4 regions of the Kocuria sp. LUK genome follow, and region 1 is predicted to be linked to each of the others. Evidence: predicted binding sites of a transcription regulator. Region 1 holds the regulator's gene; each other region holds the start of a gene.

Region 1 (3,958 bases):
CCCGGCGCGGGAGAGCTCCACCACGGTGAACCGCGGCAGCTGCTCGCCGGTCCGGCGCACGGCCGCCACGACGTCCTCCACGGGTGCCTCGACACCGAGCCGGCCCCCGCTGCGTGCCGCCAGGGACCTGATCCCGTACGCCCCGTCGGGCCCGGGGGCACGTCGCCCGCCGAACAGGCCGAGGACCAGGCCCGTCGTCAGCAGTGCGGCCACCCCTGCCTCCACCACCCACCACCGCATCCCGGCCCAGGTGCCGACGAACGACAGGACCAGCGATGCGGGCAGGAGCCACAGCATCGGTGACCAGCGGAACCGTGCGGGCGGGGTCCGGGACGGGGACCGGTGCATGCTGCCTTCCACGGTGCTGGTCGTCGGGGGAACCGGGACGAGGGCCCGGTCGCCGCAGCAGGGACGTGCTCCTGCCGCCGACCGGGTGCCTCATGGGCATGCCTACCAGACGGGACGGCGGGCCGTGCGGATCCCGGGGTCGTGCCGGTGCCGTCCGCGGCGGCACCGGGGCGTCAGCGGTCCGTGGGACCGGGGCCGGCGGGCTCGCCCGCGCGCGGCCCGGGCCCGCTCGACCTCAGGCGGCGGGGACCACGAGCTCCTGGCCGGCGACGAGGGCGGAGCTGCGCAGGTCGTTGAGCTCGACGATCTCGTCCATGACGTCGCGCGGGTCCCGCTGCGGGTCGGCCGTCACGGCGAGGTCCCACAGGCTCTCGCCGGGGTGGACGACGGCGCGCTCGGTCCCGGCGCCGACGTGCGGGTCGCTGCCCGCGGACGCGGTGGAGGGCACGAGGAAGACCACGGCGAGCACGACGAGCGCGGCCGCTCCCGTGAGCAGGGGAAGCCCCACGAGCACGAACCGGCCGCGGCGGGTGAGGGTCAGCCGGGCGGCGTGCTCCCCGGTGCGGATGCTGGCACTGGCACTCATGGCATGAACTCCTTGACGGGCCCGCGGCGACGGGCGATCCTCGAACGGCTCTGCGATCGGCGGACTCGTACGAACTCCATTCGATCGAACACATCTTCGAACACCGACGGACCATGTCTAGCACGTGTCTGCGAACGGTGTCGACACTTGCTCGTACATGTGTTTGAAGACACCGGCGGACTCGCCTAGGCTGGGGGCAGGTCCGGGAACGGTCCGGCCCGGCGCGCACCAGGTGCGGCGGCCGACCGGACACCCAGAGAACCACCCGGGTCCGACATCGGAGTACGGCACGGGCCCGCCGGCGCCGACCGGACGGGAAAGGACGACGCGCAATGCCCCAGCTGCCCACCCCCGAGGAGCCCCGGGACCGCCCGGCGCGCACCCGGCGCTCCCGCGGCCTGAGCCCGCGCCAGCGCACCATCCTGGAGACGATCCAGCGCTCGATCGCCGAGCGCGGCTACCCGCCGTCGATGCGCGAGATCGGCGACCTCGTGGGCCTGGCGTCCCTGTCGAGCGTCACCCACCAGCTCTCCCAGCTCGAGAAGCTCGGCTACCTCCGCCGGGACCCCAAGCGGCCGCGGGCCATGGAGGTGCTCACCCCCCTGCAGCTGCGCGGCACGGCGGAGCCCGCCGGCGGCGAGCCGGCCGGGGCGCGCACGGGCGCGGACGCCGTGGCCGAGCTGTCGACCTCCGCCGACGTCACGATGGTCCCGCTGGTCGGCCACATCGCCGCGGGCGGGCCGATCACCGCCGAGCAGGCGGTCGAGGACGTGCTCGCCCTGCCGCGCCAGCTCGTGGGCCACGGCGAGCTGTTCATGCTGCGCGTCAAGGGCGACTCGATGGTCGACGCCGCGATCTGCGACGGCGACTGGGTCGTGGTCCGCCGCCAGAGCTCGGCCGACAACGGCGACATCGTCGCGGCGCTGCTCGACGAGGAGGCCACCGTCAAGACCTTCCGCCAGCGCGACGGCCACACGTGGCTGCTGCCGCAGAACACCCGCTACGAGCCGATCCTGGGCGACCACGCCACGGTGATGGGCAAGGTCGTCTCGGTGCTGCGCAGCCTCTGAGGGCCGCCCACCGCTGCGCGCACGGCGTCCGGACCCCTGCGGGTCCGGGCGCCGTCGTCGTTCCCGGCCGCACGGGCGGTCCGGGGGGCTCAGCCGGCCGGCAGGCGCGCCAGGGCCCCGAGGACCACCGAGCGGTCCGTGGTGGTCCACAGCGGGGGCAGCGAGGCGCGCAGGAATCCGCCGTAGCGGGCGGTGGCGATCCGCGAGTCCAGGACGGCGACGACGCCGCGGTCCCCGCCGGCCCGGATGAGCCGGCCGGCGCCCTGGGCCAGCCGCACGGCCGCGTGCGTGGCGGAGACCGACATGAACCCGTTGCCGCCGGCCCGCTCGGCGGCCCGGCTGCGGGCCGTGGCCAGCGGGTCGTCGGGGCGCGGGAACGGGATCCGGTCGATCATCACGAGCCGGCACGAGCTGCCGGGCACGTCCACGCCCTGCCACAGGCTCAACGTGCCGAACAGGCTCACCGCGGGGTCCTCGGCGAACTCCTGCACGAGCCCGGCCAGGGAGGCGTCGCCCTGGCACAGGATCGGCAGCTCGGTGCGCTCCCGCAGCGCCTCGGCGGCCTCCTCGGCCGCGCGGCGGGAGGAGAACAGGCCCAGGGCCCCGCCGCGGGAGGCCTCCAGCAGGGCGAGCATCTCGTCGAGCTGCGCCTCGGTGAGCCGGCGCCCGGGCTTCTCCAGGTGCCGGGCCAGGTAGAGGATGCCCTGCCGGGGGTAGTCGAAGGGGCTGCCGACGTCGATGCCCTCCCAGCGGGGGGCGCCCTCGCCGCGCAGGCCCAGCGCCCCGGCGGCGGCGTCGAAGGAGGAGCCCACGGACAGGGTCGCGGAGGTCAGCACGACCGTGCGGCCGTCGAACAGGCCCTCGCGCAGCGTGCCGGCCACCGACAGGGGGGCCACGTGCAGGGTCGCGGGATCGGTGTCCTCCGCGGGCACCCACCCGCGGCCCGGCTCCCAGCCGCCCTGGCGGGAGAGCCACAGCACCTCGCGGGACCCCTCGGCGGCGAGCACCCGCTCGGCGAGCTCCAGGACGTCGCTGACGCGGGAGCGGGCCATCTGCCGCCCGGCGTCGGCGTCCTTCTCCGCGCCCTGCCCGGACTTCGACTCGGTCAGCGCGGTGCGCGCGGCGTCGCGGACCTGGGCCACGGCGGCGGCCTGGGCGTCGGTGAGCCCCCGGTGCAGCAGCTCGGCCGGGGCGCCCAGCAGGGCCGCCTCGAGGGCGGCCGCCCCGGCACCGAGGGCGTCGGGGCTCGCGGAGGTGTGCTTGCGCAGGGAGCTCGCGGCGGCGCGGACCATGGCCGCGGACAGCTGCCCGGTCACGGCCCCGGTCACCCGGTCCTGCAGCTCGTGGGCCTCGTCGATGACCACGACGTCGTGCTCGGGCAGCACCGTGACGCCCTCGAAGGCGTTGATCGCCAGCAGCGCGTGGTTGGTGATGACCAGGTCGGCCTCGCCGGCGCGCTGCTTGGCCAGCTCGGCGAAGCACTCCTCCACGAGCGGGCAGCCGCGGCCCAGGCACTCCTTGGCGGTGACCGAGACCTGCCGCCAGGCCTTGTCCGTGACCCCGGGCACGACCTCGTCCCGGTCGCCGGTCTCCGTGGACCGGGCCCACTCGCGCAGCCGCTGCACCTCCTGGCCGAGCCGGCCCGCGGCGGGCTCGGCCTCCGCCGGTCCGGGGTGCGGTGCGGCGTCGGGCAGGGCGAACAGGGCTCCGGGCTCGTCCTCGGAGGGGTAGCCGCCCTCGAGCTTGTGCAGGCACGCGTAGTTGCTGCGCCCCTTGAGCAGGGCGACGTCGAGCTCGCGCTCGAGGCGGCCCTCGAGGGCGCTCAGCAGCCGGGGCACGTCCCGGCCCACGATCTGGGCCTGCAGCGCGAGGGTCGCGGTGGCCACGACCACGGGCTTGTCCGCCCGCTGCGCGTGGGCCAGCAGCGGGGCGAGGTAGGCCAGGGACTTGCCCG
Region 2 (3,958 bases), on a different contig from region 1:
CAACCCGGCGCTCGAGCTGGCCGTGACCAAGGCCAAGAAGAACTCCGTGCCCAACGACAACATCGACCGGGCGATCAAGCGCGGCGCCGGCCTGACCGGCGAGACGATCAACTACGACGAGATCCTCTACGAGGCCCGCGGCCCCCAGGGCACCGCCCTCTACATCGAGTGCCTCACCGACAACAAGAACCGCGCGGCCTCCGAGGTGCGCGTGGCCGTCACCCGCAACGGCGGCACCATGGCCGACTCCGGGTCCGTGGCCTTCCTCTTCGAGCGCAAGGGCGTCGTCGAGGTCGCGAAGAAGGACGGGCTCACCGAGGACGACGTCCTCGTGGCCGTCCTCGACGCCGGCGCCGAGGAGGTGATCGAGGGCGAGGAGGAGTTCGAGGTCGTCTCCGAGGCCACCGACCTGCCCGCGATCCGCACCGCCCTCGACGAGGCCGGGCTCGAGTACAACAACGACGACCCCCAGTTCCGCCCGTCCATGAAGGTCGAGCTCGACGAGGACGGCGCCCGCAAGTTCCTGCGCCTGGCCGACGCCGTCGAGGAGCTCGACGACGTGCAGAACGTCTACTCCAACGCCGAGATCCCGGCCGAGGTCCTCGCCCGGCTCGAGGACGAGGACTGAGCACGCAGGGCCAGCGCATCCTCGGGGTCGACCCCGGGCTGACCCGGTGCGGGTTCGGCCTCGTGCAGGTGCGCGGGGACCGCACCGCCACGCTCGTGGAGGTCGGCGTCGCCGGGACCCAGGCCGCCGAGCCCCTCGACAGGCGCATCCTGCGGATCTGGGAGGCCACCGACGAGTGGATCCTGCGGCACCGCCCCGACGCCCTGGCCCTCGAGCGGGTCTTCGCCCAGGCCAGCGTGCACACCGTGATCGGCACCGCCCACGCCTCCGGGGCCGTGATCGCCGCGGCCGCCCGCCACGGGGTGCCCGTCGCCTGGCACACCCCCTCGGAGGTCAAGGCCGCCGTGACGGGCGACGGCCGGGCCGACAAGGCCTCGGTCGCGCGCATGGTCGTGCGGATCCTGCGCCTGGCCGAGGCCCCGCGCCCGGCCGACGCCGCCGACGCCCTGGCCATCGCCATCTGCCACGGCTGGCGCGGGGGCGGCACCGGCCTCGACGCCACCGCCGGCACCGAGACCCACCAGGGCGCCCGGCCCGTGGCCACCCGCCGCTCCGCCATGACCCCCGCCCAGCGGGCGTGGGCGGAGGCGGAGGCCCGGGCCCGGCGCGGCCGGACCGGCTGAGCCCGCCCCCGGCCGGTGCGGCCGGGACCGTGGTCGGGCCGGCTGAGCCCGCGGCCGGGCCGGTGCGGGGCGTCGGCCCGCCCTGCTACAGTGGCCGTCGACCCGCATTCGTAGATCCGTTCGAATCGTCCGCGCCCGGCCGGGCGCGCCGGCAGGGGACCACGGGAAGGAGCCGCGCGGTGATCGCGTCCATCACGGGAGAGGTCGAGCACGTCGGCCTCACCACCGCCGTCGTCTCCGTGGGCGGCTTCGGCGTCCAGGTCCACGCCACCGCCGAGACGCTCGCGGGCCTGCGGGTCGGGCGCCAGGTGCGCCTGGACACCGCCTGGGTCGCCCGCAAGGACGAGTCCCCGCTGCTCTTCGGCTTCCGGGCCCCCGCCGAGCGGGAGGTCTTCGAGACCATGCTCGGCGTCAGCGGCGTCGGCCCCCGCACCGCCCTGGCCGTGCTCGCGGTGCTCGGCCCCGACGACGTCCACCGGGCCATCGCCGAGGGCGACGCCAAGGCCTTCACCCGGGTCCCCGGCATCGGGCCCAAGGGGGCCCGGCGGATCGTGCTCGAGCTCGCCGACAAGCTCGTGGTCCCCGAGCGCCCCGCCGAGCCCGCCCCCGCCCCGGTGGAGCCGTGGCGCGCGCAGGTGCTCGAGGCGCTCGTGGGGCTGGGCTGGAGCGAGAAGGACGCCGCCCGCGGGGTCGCCGACGCCCTCGACGGCCGTGAGGAGCTCGCCGCCTCCGGCGACGTCCCGCTCATCCTGCGCACCGTGCTCGGCTGGCTCGGCGCCGCCAAGGCCGGCACCCGCACCGCCGACCGGGGGGTGTGAGCGTGGCACGGGAGGACGGCGCCGCCGTGAACGCCCGGGACCGGCTGGTCTCCGCGACCGACGAGCCCGACGAGAAGCAGCTGGAGTCGGCGCTGCGCCCGGGGAACCTCGACGAGTTCGTCGGCCAGAAGCGCGTGCGCCAGCAGCTCTCCCTCGTGCTGGAGGCCTCCCGCCTGCGCGGGCGCTCCGCCGACCACGTGCTGCTGTCCGGGCCCCCGGGCCTGGGCAAGACCACCCTCGCGATGATCATCGCCGAGGAGATGGGCGCGCCCCTGCGGATCTCCTCCGGCCCGGCCATCCAGCACGCCGGTGACCTCGCCGCGATCCTGTCCTCCCTGACCGAGGGCGAGGTGCTGTTCCTCGACGAGATCCACCGGATGTCCCGGCCCGCCGAGGAGATGCTCTACATGGCGATGGAGGACTTCCGCGTCGACATCGTCGTGGGCAAGGGCGCCGGGGCGACCTCCATCCCGCTGGACCTGCCCCCGTTCACCCTCGTGGGGGCCACGACCCGGGCGGGGCTGCTGCCGGGCCCGCTGCGCGACCGCTTCGGCTTCACCGGCCACCTCGAGTTCTACTCCGTCGAGGAGCTCGAGCTCGTGCTGCGCCGCTCCGCCGGGCTGATGGACCTCGCCATGACCGCCGAGGGCTTCGCCGAGGTCGCCTCCCGCTCCCGCGGCACCCCCCGCATCGCCAACCGGCTGCTGCGCCGGGTGCGCGACTGGGCGCTCGTGCACGGCGTCGAGCGGATCGACGCCCGCGCCGCCTCGACCGCCCTGGACATGTACGAGGTCGACGCCCGCGGCCTCGACCGGCTGGACCGCTCCGTGCTCACGGCGCTCGTGACGAAGTTCAACGGCGGGCCCGTCGGGCTGTCGACCCTCGCGATCGCGGTGGGGGAGGAGACCGAGACCGTCGAGACCGTCGCCGAGCCCTACCTCGTGCGGGAGGGGCTGCTCGGGCGCACCCCGCGCGGGCGGATCGCCATGGCCGCCGCGTGGGAGCACCTCGGGCTGCCCGCCCCGGAGCACGCCGCCTACCGGGACCCCGCGCTGCGCGCCGCCCTCGGCGGCCCCGCCGAGGACGACGCCACCCTGTTCGAGGACTGATCTCCCGGGCCCCGCCCAGGGGGATCCCCTACCATGGGACGGAAAACCCGCTCCCGATCGAACGGACGTCCGTGACCTCGCACCTGATCGCCCAGTCCCTCGCCGCCCAGGCGGCCCAGCCCCAGGGCGGCGGTGGCTCCTGGCTGCTGCCCCTCATGCTCGTGGCCTTCGTGCTGCTGCTGTGGCTGCCGATGCGCCGGCAGAAGAAGGCCATGGCGCAGATGAAGCAGAAGCAGTCGACCATGGGCCCCGGCACCGAGGTCATGACGAGCTTCGGGCTCTACGGCACCGTCGTCGAGATCGACCGGGACGCGAACAAGGCCGTCCTCGAGATCGCCCCCGGCACGGCCGTGACCGTCCACCTCCAGGCCCTCACCACCGTCGTCGAGGAGGAGGCCCCCGCCGGGGACGAGGTTCCCGCCGAGGGCACGGCCCCGGAGACCGCCGGCGGGCTGCCCGCCGGCGCCGGCCCGCTCGAGACCCCCTCCGCCGAGGACCGTCCCGGCTCCTCCGCCGCGGGCCCCGACGGCGAGACCCCGCGCGAGCCCGGGCAGCGCACCGACTGACCCCCGCGGGACCACGGGCCGGCCACTGGCCGGCCCGTTCCCATGAGCAGGCCCGCCCCCACGGCCGACGCGCGAGAAGGAACACCATGGCACAGACCCCACCCCCACCCTCCGGCGACCCCGGGCCCGACCCCGCCCGCCCGGCCCCGCCCCCCGGCACGAGGACCCGGACCCTCTCCGGGCCCCGTGCCGCCGTCGGCGGGGCGCGCCGGGC
Region 3 (3,958 bases), on a different contig from region 1:
GTCGGAGAGGCGGAAGTCCAGGACGCGCTGGAGGAACTGCATCATGGAGCGGGTGTTCCGGGGGTGGAAGTTGAGGTGGCCGTAGCGGTCGGGCCCGAAGCCCTGCCGCGCGGCCACGTCCGCCTGCCGGCCGACGGTGATCTCGAAGACCCACCCCTCGGGGCCGACGAAGCTGAAGCCGTCCTCCACCCCGGCGGTGCGGGGCCGGTCGGCGAGCACCTCGAGGTTCTCGTCCTCGACGCGGCGCCGGACGGCCTTCAGGGCGTCGCCGTCGCGGGCCACAAGCCCGAGGGAGTCCACGCCGTTGACGTCCGACTCCCGGTAGACGAGCTCGTGGTGGACGTCGCCGGCGGCCAGGTAGACGGCGTCGCCGGCCTGCTCGGTGACGCGCAGCCCCAGCAGCTCGGTCGCGTCCCGCACGGAGGCCTCGACGTCCGTGGTCTGGATGCCCACGTGCCCCATCTCGCTGATCAGTCCCCAGGACATATCTGCTTCCTCAATTCCTTGTCGTGCCTCGTCGGTCCCGGCGCGCGCCACGGCGCGCCGGTCCGCTCGGCGGGGTTCAGTGGGCGACGGCGACGGGCTGCGGCAGGGCGGCGTCGTCGGCCTCCGGGACGCCGGCCTCCTCGAACAGGGCGCGGTAGGCGCCCGTCTCGCCCTTGGCCTGGGCCTTGCGGTGGTCGAGGCCGCGGGCCCGGCCCACCGAGCCGAGGTAGAAGCGCTCGTAGAGCTCGTTGCGCGAGCCCAGGGCGGACCCGGCGAAGTCCCAGGCGGTGCGGAAGATCCGTGCCCGCTCCCGGGCGGAGATGCCTTGGGCGCCGGGCAGGTACTTCTCGACCAGCGGGCCCAGCCGGGGGTGGTCGAAGGCCGCGGCGGTCGGGGTGGCCAGGAGGTTGTGCGAGCCCAGGGTCTTGATGATGTCGTTCACCCGCGCCATCCAGATCGGCATCATGGTGCGCAGCGACGAGATGTCGTCGTGGCAGAACCAGGCGCCCCCGCCCCAGTCCGAGGACCGCACCTCGGCGGAGTGGACCACGGCCCGGGCGATGCGCAGGTAGGAGTAGATCTCGCCCAGCATCGCGGCCGTCTCGGGCTTGGCGTCGGTGCCGGTGACCTTGGCCATCTGCACGCACAGGTCGTACGCGAACTCGAGCTTCACGCAGGCCCGGATCGCCGTCTGCTGCTGGGTGTTGCCGGTGGCGGTGCCGCCGTTGAGGCGGTTGTAGACGTCGAGGTTGCCGTCGATGAACACCCGGTGCCAGGGCACCAGGACGTCCTCGAAGATCACGACGGCGTCCTGCTCGTCGAAGCGGGCGGAGAAGGGCCGGTCCACGACCTCCATGTCGACCACGTACGGGTCCCGGCACACGGAGACCACCCCGGGGGTGCTGACGGGGATCGCGAAGGACACGGCGTGGGCCTCGTCCCCGGGGCGGATCGGGGTGGCGGGGTAGACGTAGAGCTCGTCGGCGATCGGGCCGAGGGTCGCGAGCATCTTCGCCCCGCGCACCACGAGGCCGTCGACGGTGCGGTCGACCACGCGCAGGGTGAGGTCCTCGTTGACGCCCTCGAACTCGCCGGTGGACTTGTCGATCGCCGCGTGGACGATGGTGTGGGTCAGGGCCAGGTCGCCCTCGATCACCTCGCGCTGGTAGGCCGCGAGGCGGTCGTGGAAGACCGGGTCGCCGTACTGCTCGAAGATGTCGCGGCGGGCGACGTGGCCGGCCAGCACCACGTTGACGTAGTCCGGGGTCCGGCCCAGCATGCCCACCGAGTAGCGGGCGAGGCGGTCGAAGGCCGTGTGCCGGCGCTCGAGGTCCTGCGCGCTGCGCGGCAGCAGGTGGGAGACGTTCATCTGCCCCCCGCCCGGTGCGGGCATCAGGACGTCGTCGGCGTGGGCGTGCTGGTAGTCGAAGTAGCCCGCCATCCCCTCGATGGACCGGGCCAGCGCGGGGTGGGTGGTGATGTCGATCCGCTCGTCGCCCAGCCACACCTCCCGCCCGTCCTTCAGGCCGGCCGTGTACTGAGCTCCAGTCCTGGCAGTCATGTCGTCTCCCGTGGTCTCTGCGGTGCATTGTGAGCTTGAAAATATTTTCTCTGCGGTCGAGTCTACGATGGCTCTGTGATGCACGCAATAGTCGGTGCTGCATTCATGAAGACATTCTGGGCGCAGAATGCAGAAGCTCCGCCACGGGAAGACCGGTCGTTTTTCGGGTGCGGTGTACATGATCCGCGCAGAACGTAGACTGGGCGCATGGCCAAGAGGACAGACGCGGAGACGCTCTCCAAGCACATCCGGGACGAGCTGCGCACCAACATGCTCAGCGGGCGGTGGGCGCCGGGCGACCGGCTCCAGCTCAACCAGATCTCGGAGCAGTTCAGCACCTCGTCCACGGTGGTGCGGGAGGCGCTCACGCGCCTGGCCGGCGAGCGGCTGGTGGTCCTGCGCCCCAACCGCGGCTTCTTCGTGCCGACCCTGTCCCTGGACGAGCTGCGCGACATCACGGAGCTGCGCTGCGTCAACGAGCAGTTCGGGGTCACCCTGGCCATCGAGCGCGGGGACCTGGCGTGGGAGGGCGAGCTCATGGCCGCCCACCACACGATGGAGCGCACCCCCAGCCGGGACGCGGAGAACCGGCTGACCGCCGAGTGGGCCGCCGCGCACCAGGCCTTCCACGCCCAGCTGCTGGCCGCCTGCGGGATCCCGGTGCTCATCGACCTGACGAACACGCTCTCCGACCTGGCCCAGCTCTACAACTGCTGGGCGACCTCGGCCACGAACTGGACCGGGCGCGACCTCAAGGCGGAGCACCAGGCGATCCTCGACGCGGCCCTGGCCCGGGACGCGGAGGCCACCTCGAGCCTGCTGGCCGAGCACTACCGGGGCACCCTGGAGGCGATCGCCCGGCTCGGCGTGGAGGTGGGCCTGCCGGCGTCGGCGTGAGCGCCGCCCGCCGGCAGGCCCGGCGGGCTCAGCGGCCGTCCCGGTACCGGGCGGGCCACACGCCCTGCTTGCCCGGGGCGAGGATGCCGGCAGGGTCCACGGCGTCCTTGAGCCGCTCCTGGAAGCGGAGCACGGCGTGGTCGTTGAAGTCGAACCCGGCGGCGATGCGGTCCATGTAGTCCACGTGGCTGCGGTAGGGCGCGTAGCCGCGGCGGCGGGCGGCGTCGAGCAGGCGCTCGTACAGCTCCCGGGCCCGGCCGAGCATCTCCTCGTTGTCGTTCTCGAAGTAGATCATCGTCACGTGCACCATGTGGCGCGGGTACAGGTGGTAGCCGATGTAGAGGTCGAAGCCGTACTGCGTGTAGAGCTCCTTGACCTCCTGGTAGAACTCCCAGACCTCCTCCCCGCGGGCGGGCAGGATGGGGGCGGCGTCGATGTGCCCGCCGTTCTCGGCCACGTAGTTGATCGTGTCCAGGGGCTTGAGGGTGGGCACGCCGGCCATCTGGGTGCGGTCGCGGTCGGCGATGTCCGCGTAGGCCACCCGCGCCCCCTCGGCGCCCTCGTAGAGCCGGGCGGTGACCGTGAAGCCCTCCAGGTCCGCGAAGCGCTCCCGGATGATCTCCAGGCGGCGCTCGGCCATGCCCTTGTCCCCGTAGATGCCGAACTTGGCGTTCCACTGCCCGATGCCCAGCTCCTGGCGGATCTCCTCGAGGCGCTCGGGCGGGATGGAGCCCTCCCCCTCGTACCAGCGGGAGCGCGGGCCGTTCATGGTCACCGCGCGCACCACGTTGCCGCACAGCGCGTTGTTCTGGATGACGTCCTCGCGCCGCAGCCGGGTGAGGACGTCGATCAGCTGCGGCAGGTCCTCCTCGCGCTCCACGGTGACCTCGCCGTTGACGTAGACCTCCGGCCACGGCATCAGCCACAGCCCGATCTGCGTGACGACCCCCAGGTTGGACTGGGTGAACAGCCCGTCGAGCGTGGGCCCGAAGCCGCCCTGGAAGATCGGCCCGA
Region 4 (3,958 bases), on a different contig from region 1:
GCTGCTCGGGCGGGATCTGCTCGTGGGAGGCGTGGAAGCCGACGGTCGCCATGGGGTCTCCTCCGGTCGCGGTCGGGTCAGCGGGGCAGCAGGTCCTCGGCGGGGGTGCACACGTTGCGCAGCTCGCCGATGCCCTCGATCTCGGTGACGACCTCCTGGCCGTCCCGCAGCCAGATCCGCCGCGGCTTCTTCGCCAGGCCCACGCCGGCGGGGGTGCCGCAGGCGACGAGGTCGCCCGGCTCCAGGGTCATGAACCGGGTGAGGTACTCCACCAGCTGCACCGCGGAGAAGATCATCCGGTCGGTGCTGGAGTCCTGGTGGCGCACCCCGTCCACCGTGCAGCGCACGGCCAGGCCGGCCTCGGGGTCGACCTCGTCCGGGGTCACGACGACGGGGCCCACCGGGGTGGTGCGGTCGAAGTTCTTGCCCTGGAACCACTCGGAGGTCCGGCCCTGCCAGTCCCGCACGGAGACGTCGTTCATGATCGTGTACCCGGCGATGGCCGCCCGGGCCCGTCCGGCGTCCGCGTGGCGGACGGTCGTGCCGATCACCGCGACGAGCTCGGCCTCCCAGTCGATCTTCTCGGACTCCTCGGGCATGGCGATGGGGTCGACGGGGCCGACGAGGGCGTTGGCGTACTTGGCGAAGATCGTGGGGTGCTCGGGGATCTCCTGGCCGACCTCCTCGGCGTGGTCGTAGAAGTTCAGCCCGGCGCACAGGATCTTCCCGGGCCGCAGCACCGGGGTGAGCAGCTCCTCCGGGGCGGGGGCGGGCCCGGGCTCCCCGGGCAGGGAGAGGTCGCCCCCGGCCAGCAGCGCCCCCACGTCCGGGACGGGCAGGTAGACGGTCTCCCCCGCCTCCTGCCGGAAGGCCTGGGTGCTGCCGCTGCGGGCCACGGTGCCGAGTCTCACGGGTGCTGCCTCTCTGCCGGACGGGGCCGCGCGGGGAGCGCGGTCGGTGCGGGCGCCGCGCGGACGGCCCGCACCCCCGATCCTATGCACGGGACCCGCCGCGCGCGGGCCCGCCTCACGCGCAGCGCCCGACCCGGATCCCGGTCGCGCTCGTGGCCGCGAGCAGCCGCCAGCGGCCGGTGTCGAGGGTGTGGACGAGCTCGAGGGTGAGCAGCTCCGTGCGCGGGCCGAGCTGGACCTGCACCCGCCACATCTGCTGGTCGACGACCCCGGCGCCCCGCTCCCGGGGCAGCCGCAGGTCCTCCGCCCACCACGCCCGCCGCTCGTACCAGCGCACGGGGTCCTGGGCCACGCGGTAGGCCCGCCCGCGCCAGCGCACCCCCACCGGCACGCCCTCGGCGTCGCAGTCCACGTCCACGCTCTCCGTCAGCACTCCCACCACGGCTCCTCTCCCTCCGGCGGCGCCCGCCGGCCGGGCACCCTGTCCCCTGGAAGCTAGAACACCTGTGCGACAGGCTAAGCCGATGAGCCCTCCGCAGGGAACATGTGTTCACTGCCCGGAGCCTGCCGCCCGGACCGCGCCGGGGCGCCCGGAATCCGTGGACAACCCCGGTGAAATGGATACGCTGAGAGGACGGAGGACGCGCCCGCCGCGCCCTCCCTGACGCCCCTGACCCCTCGTCCGCCCCCGCCGGAGCAGCCGGCGTCGACCCACGGAGGCCCCCATGACCGGAACCATCACGCTGATCGCCCGCACCGTGGCGAACACCAGGCCGAACCCGGTGCCCACCCGCCCGGCCACGCCCGAGGACGCCGAGGCCCTGGCCCAGCTCTACTACTCCTCCTACGAGCAGGGCGGGGTCTCCAGCCTCGAGGAGGCCCGCCAGGTCGTCCAGGGCGTCTTCGCCGGCGAGTACGGTCCCTTCCTGGCGGAGGCCTCCCCCGTGGTCGCCGACGAGGACGGCACGATCGTCGCCGCGGCCCTGACCCTCGAGCGCCGCGTGGGCGACGGCGAGCTCCCGGACGCCCCGTACCTCTTCGAGCTGTTCACCGCCGCGTCCCGTCGCCGGCAGGGCCTCGCGGAGCAGCTCGTGCGCTCCAGCATGGACACCCTCTGCCACAGCGGCTACGACCAGCTGTGCCTGCGCATCGCCGAGGACAACGCCGCCGCGCTCGCGCTCTACCTCACCCTGGACTTCAACCGCTGGGTCCCGGAGGACGACGACTACTGAGCCGGCCACCGGACCGGGGGCGAGGAGGAGGCCCGGGACCCGCAGCGGGTCCCGGGCCTCCTCCCGTCCGCCCTCCGGCACCCCTTGTCCCCAACAGGCACCCCTTGTCCCCAACAGGCACCCCTTGTCCCCAACAGGTGAAGCGTGCTTCACTTGTTCGTGTCAGGGAGGGGAGTATCCCACCGTCGTCCCGTCGTCATTCCGGTCCCGTGCGGCCCGGCGGGACGGGCCCCGCGGGGCCGGGAGAGACCTCCGGTCGTCACGATCGGAAGGTCCTGCCATGGACGTCCCCCTCTGGATCTGGGCCGCGGTGCCCGTCTTCATCCTCCTCATGCTGGCCGTGGACCTGTTCGCCCACCGCCGCGCCCACGTCATCGGCGTGCGCGAGGCCGCCGCGTGGTCGGCGGTGTGGGTCGCCTGCGGCGTGGCCTTCGGGGCCCTCGTCTGGTGGGGCTGGGGCGCGGAGTTCGGCCAGCAGTACTTCGCCGGCTACCTCATCGAGAAGTCCCTGGCCGTGGACAACGTCTTCGTCTGGGCGATCCTCTTCAGCTGGTTCGCCGTCCCGCGCGAGCTCCAGCACCGGGTGCTGTTCCTGGGCGTGCTCGGCGCCCTGGTGCTGCGCGGGGTCTTCATCGCCGCCGGCGCCCTCCTGATCCAGAACTTCTCCTGGATCCTCTACGTCTTCGCCGCGTTCCTGCTCTGGACCGGGTGGCGGATGGTCCGCCGGCGCGACGAGCACCTGAACCCGGACCGGTCGGCGGTGCTGCGCACCTTCCGCCGCCTCGTGCCGATGACCGAGGCCTACCACGGGCAGAAGCTGCTGGTCCGCCGGGACGGCGTGCTGCTGGCCACCCCGCTGCTGGCGGTGCTGGTGCTGATCGAGGCCACCGACGTCGTCTTCGCCGTGGACTCCATCCCCGCGATCTTCGCCGTGACCGACGAGGTGTTCCTGGTCTTCACCGCCAACGCCTTCGCGATCCTGGGCCTGCGGGCCATGTACTTCCTGCTCGCCGACCTGATCCACCGCTTCGTGTACCTGAAGACCGGCCTGGCGCTGGTGCTGATCTGGGTCGGGATCAAGATGCTGCTCAAGATCGACCTCTTCTACATCCCCACCGGCATCTCCCTGGCCGTGGTCGCCACGATCATCGCCGTCTCCGTCGTCGCCAGCCTGCGGGCCACCCGCGGCCAGGGCCGCCGCTCCCTGCCGGTTCCGGCCGAGCCGCCGTTCCGGGTCGCCACCGAGGCCGAGAACGCCGCCCTCGAGCCCCTGCGGGCCCGGCGCCGCCCCGTGCGCGCCGGGCCCGGGAGGACGGCCGACCGGGATCCCGGCGCCCGCCGGGAGGAGGAGCGGCGATGACCGCCCTGGCCCCCTCCTCCTGCCGGCCGGTGGCCGCGGTGGTCACCGGCGGCCCCGAGGCCGCCGTGGTGGTCACCCCGGCGGCGGTGCCGCCGCCGACGCTGCGCTGCGGTGCCGGGACGGTGCCCGTGGCGGGTCCCGGGAACAGACCGCCCAGGTCCACCGCCCGGCCGGCCCGAGGGGACCGGCCGGGCGGGGAGGTCCCGGCCCGGCACGCCCGGGCCGGCGCCTCCCGGCCCCGCCACGAGAGGAGATCCGTGCCCACCTCAGACGACGCCGCCGGGCCCCCGGCGGGAGCATCCCGCCGCCCCGCCGGGGCGGTCCCGCCCCGGCGCCCGGCCTGGACGCTGCTCACCACCCACGGCCACGTCCTGCTGGCCGCGGCCCGCTCTCCGGACGCCCGGGTCGGGGAGATCGCCGAGCAGGTGGGGATCAGCGTGCGCGCGACCCTGTCC

The links. The regulator LexA, encoded in region 1, represses DNA repair genes until DNA is damaged. The targets are predictions, from matches to a motif close to TCGAACANNTGTTCGA.
Region 2: the regulator LexA is predicted to act here: its motif matches at 1,360-1,375, upstream of ruvA (Holliday junction branch migration protein RuvA).
Region 3: the regulator LexA is predicted to act here: its motif matches at 2,083-2,098, upstream of LQU92_RS03110 (4-hydroxyphenylacetate 3-hydroxylase N-terminal domain-containing protein).
Region 4: the regulator LexA is predicted to act here: its motif matches at 1,408-1,423, upstream of LQU92_RS00425 (DUF6504 family protein).

The regions. Positions count from the first base shown of each region.
Region 1 is NZ_JAJMZI010000003.1:475,961-479,918, reverse strand. Features, by position in the region: gene LQU92_RS07730 (hypothetical protein) at 1-348, opposite strand, end outside; gene LQU92_RS07725 (LysM peptidoglycan-binding domain-containing protein) at 584-934, opposite strand; gene lexA (transcriptional repressor LexA) at 1,267-2,004, shown strand; gene LQU92_RS07715 (ATP-dependent DNA helicase) at 2,094-3,958, opposite strand, start outside.
Region 2 is NZ_JAJMZI010000001.1:101,370-105,327, forward strand. Features, by position in the region: gene LQU92_RS00480 (YebC/PmpR family DNA-binding transcriptional regulator) at 1-628, shown strand, start outside; gene ruvC (crossover junction endodeoxyribonuclease RuvC) at 625-1,251, shown strand; gene ruvA (Holliday junction branch migration protein RuvA) at 1,431-2,069, shown strand; gene ruvB (Holliday junction branch migration DNA helicase RuvB) at 2,096-3,178, shown strand; gene yajC (preprotein translocase subunit YajC) at 3,250-3,744, shown strand; gene secD (protein translocase subunit SecD) at 3,831-3,958, shown strand, end outside.
Region 3 is NZ_JAJMZI010000002.1:52,145-56,102, forward strand. Features, by position in the region: gene LQU92_RS03105 (VOC family protein) at 1-486, opposite strand, end outside; gene LQU92_RS03110 (4-hydroxyphenylacetate 3-hydroxylase N-terminal domain-containing protein) at 563-2,047, opposite strand; gene LQU92_RS03115 (GntR family transcriptional regulator) at 2,255-2,944, shown strand; gene LQU92_RS03120 (FAD-binding oxidoreductase) at 2,973-3,958, opposite strand, start outside.
Region 4 is NZ_JAJMZI010000001.1:84,461-88,418, reverse strand. Features, by position in the region: gene LQU92_RS00435 (TIGR03885 family FMN-dependent LLM class oxidoreductase) at 1-52, opposite strand, end outside; gene LQU92_RS00430 (fumarylacetoacetate hydrolase family protein) at 78-911, opposite strand; gene LQU92_RS00425 (DUF6504 family protein) at 1,027-1,350, opposite strand; gene LQU92_RS00420 (GNAT family N-acetyltransferase) at 1,637-2,143, shown strand; gene LQU92_RS00415 (TerC family protein) at 2,424-3,503, shown strand; gene LQU92_RS00410 (winged helix-turn-helix domain-containing protein) at 3,761-3,958, shown strand, end outside.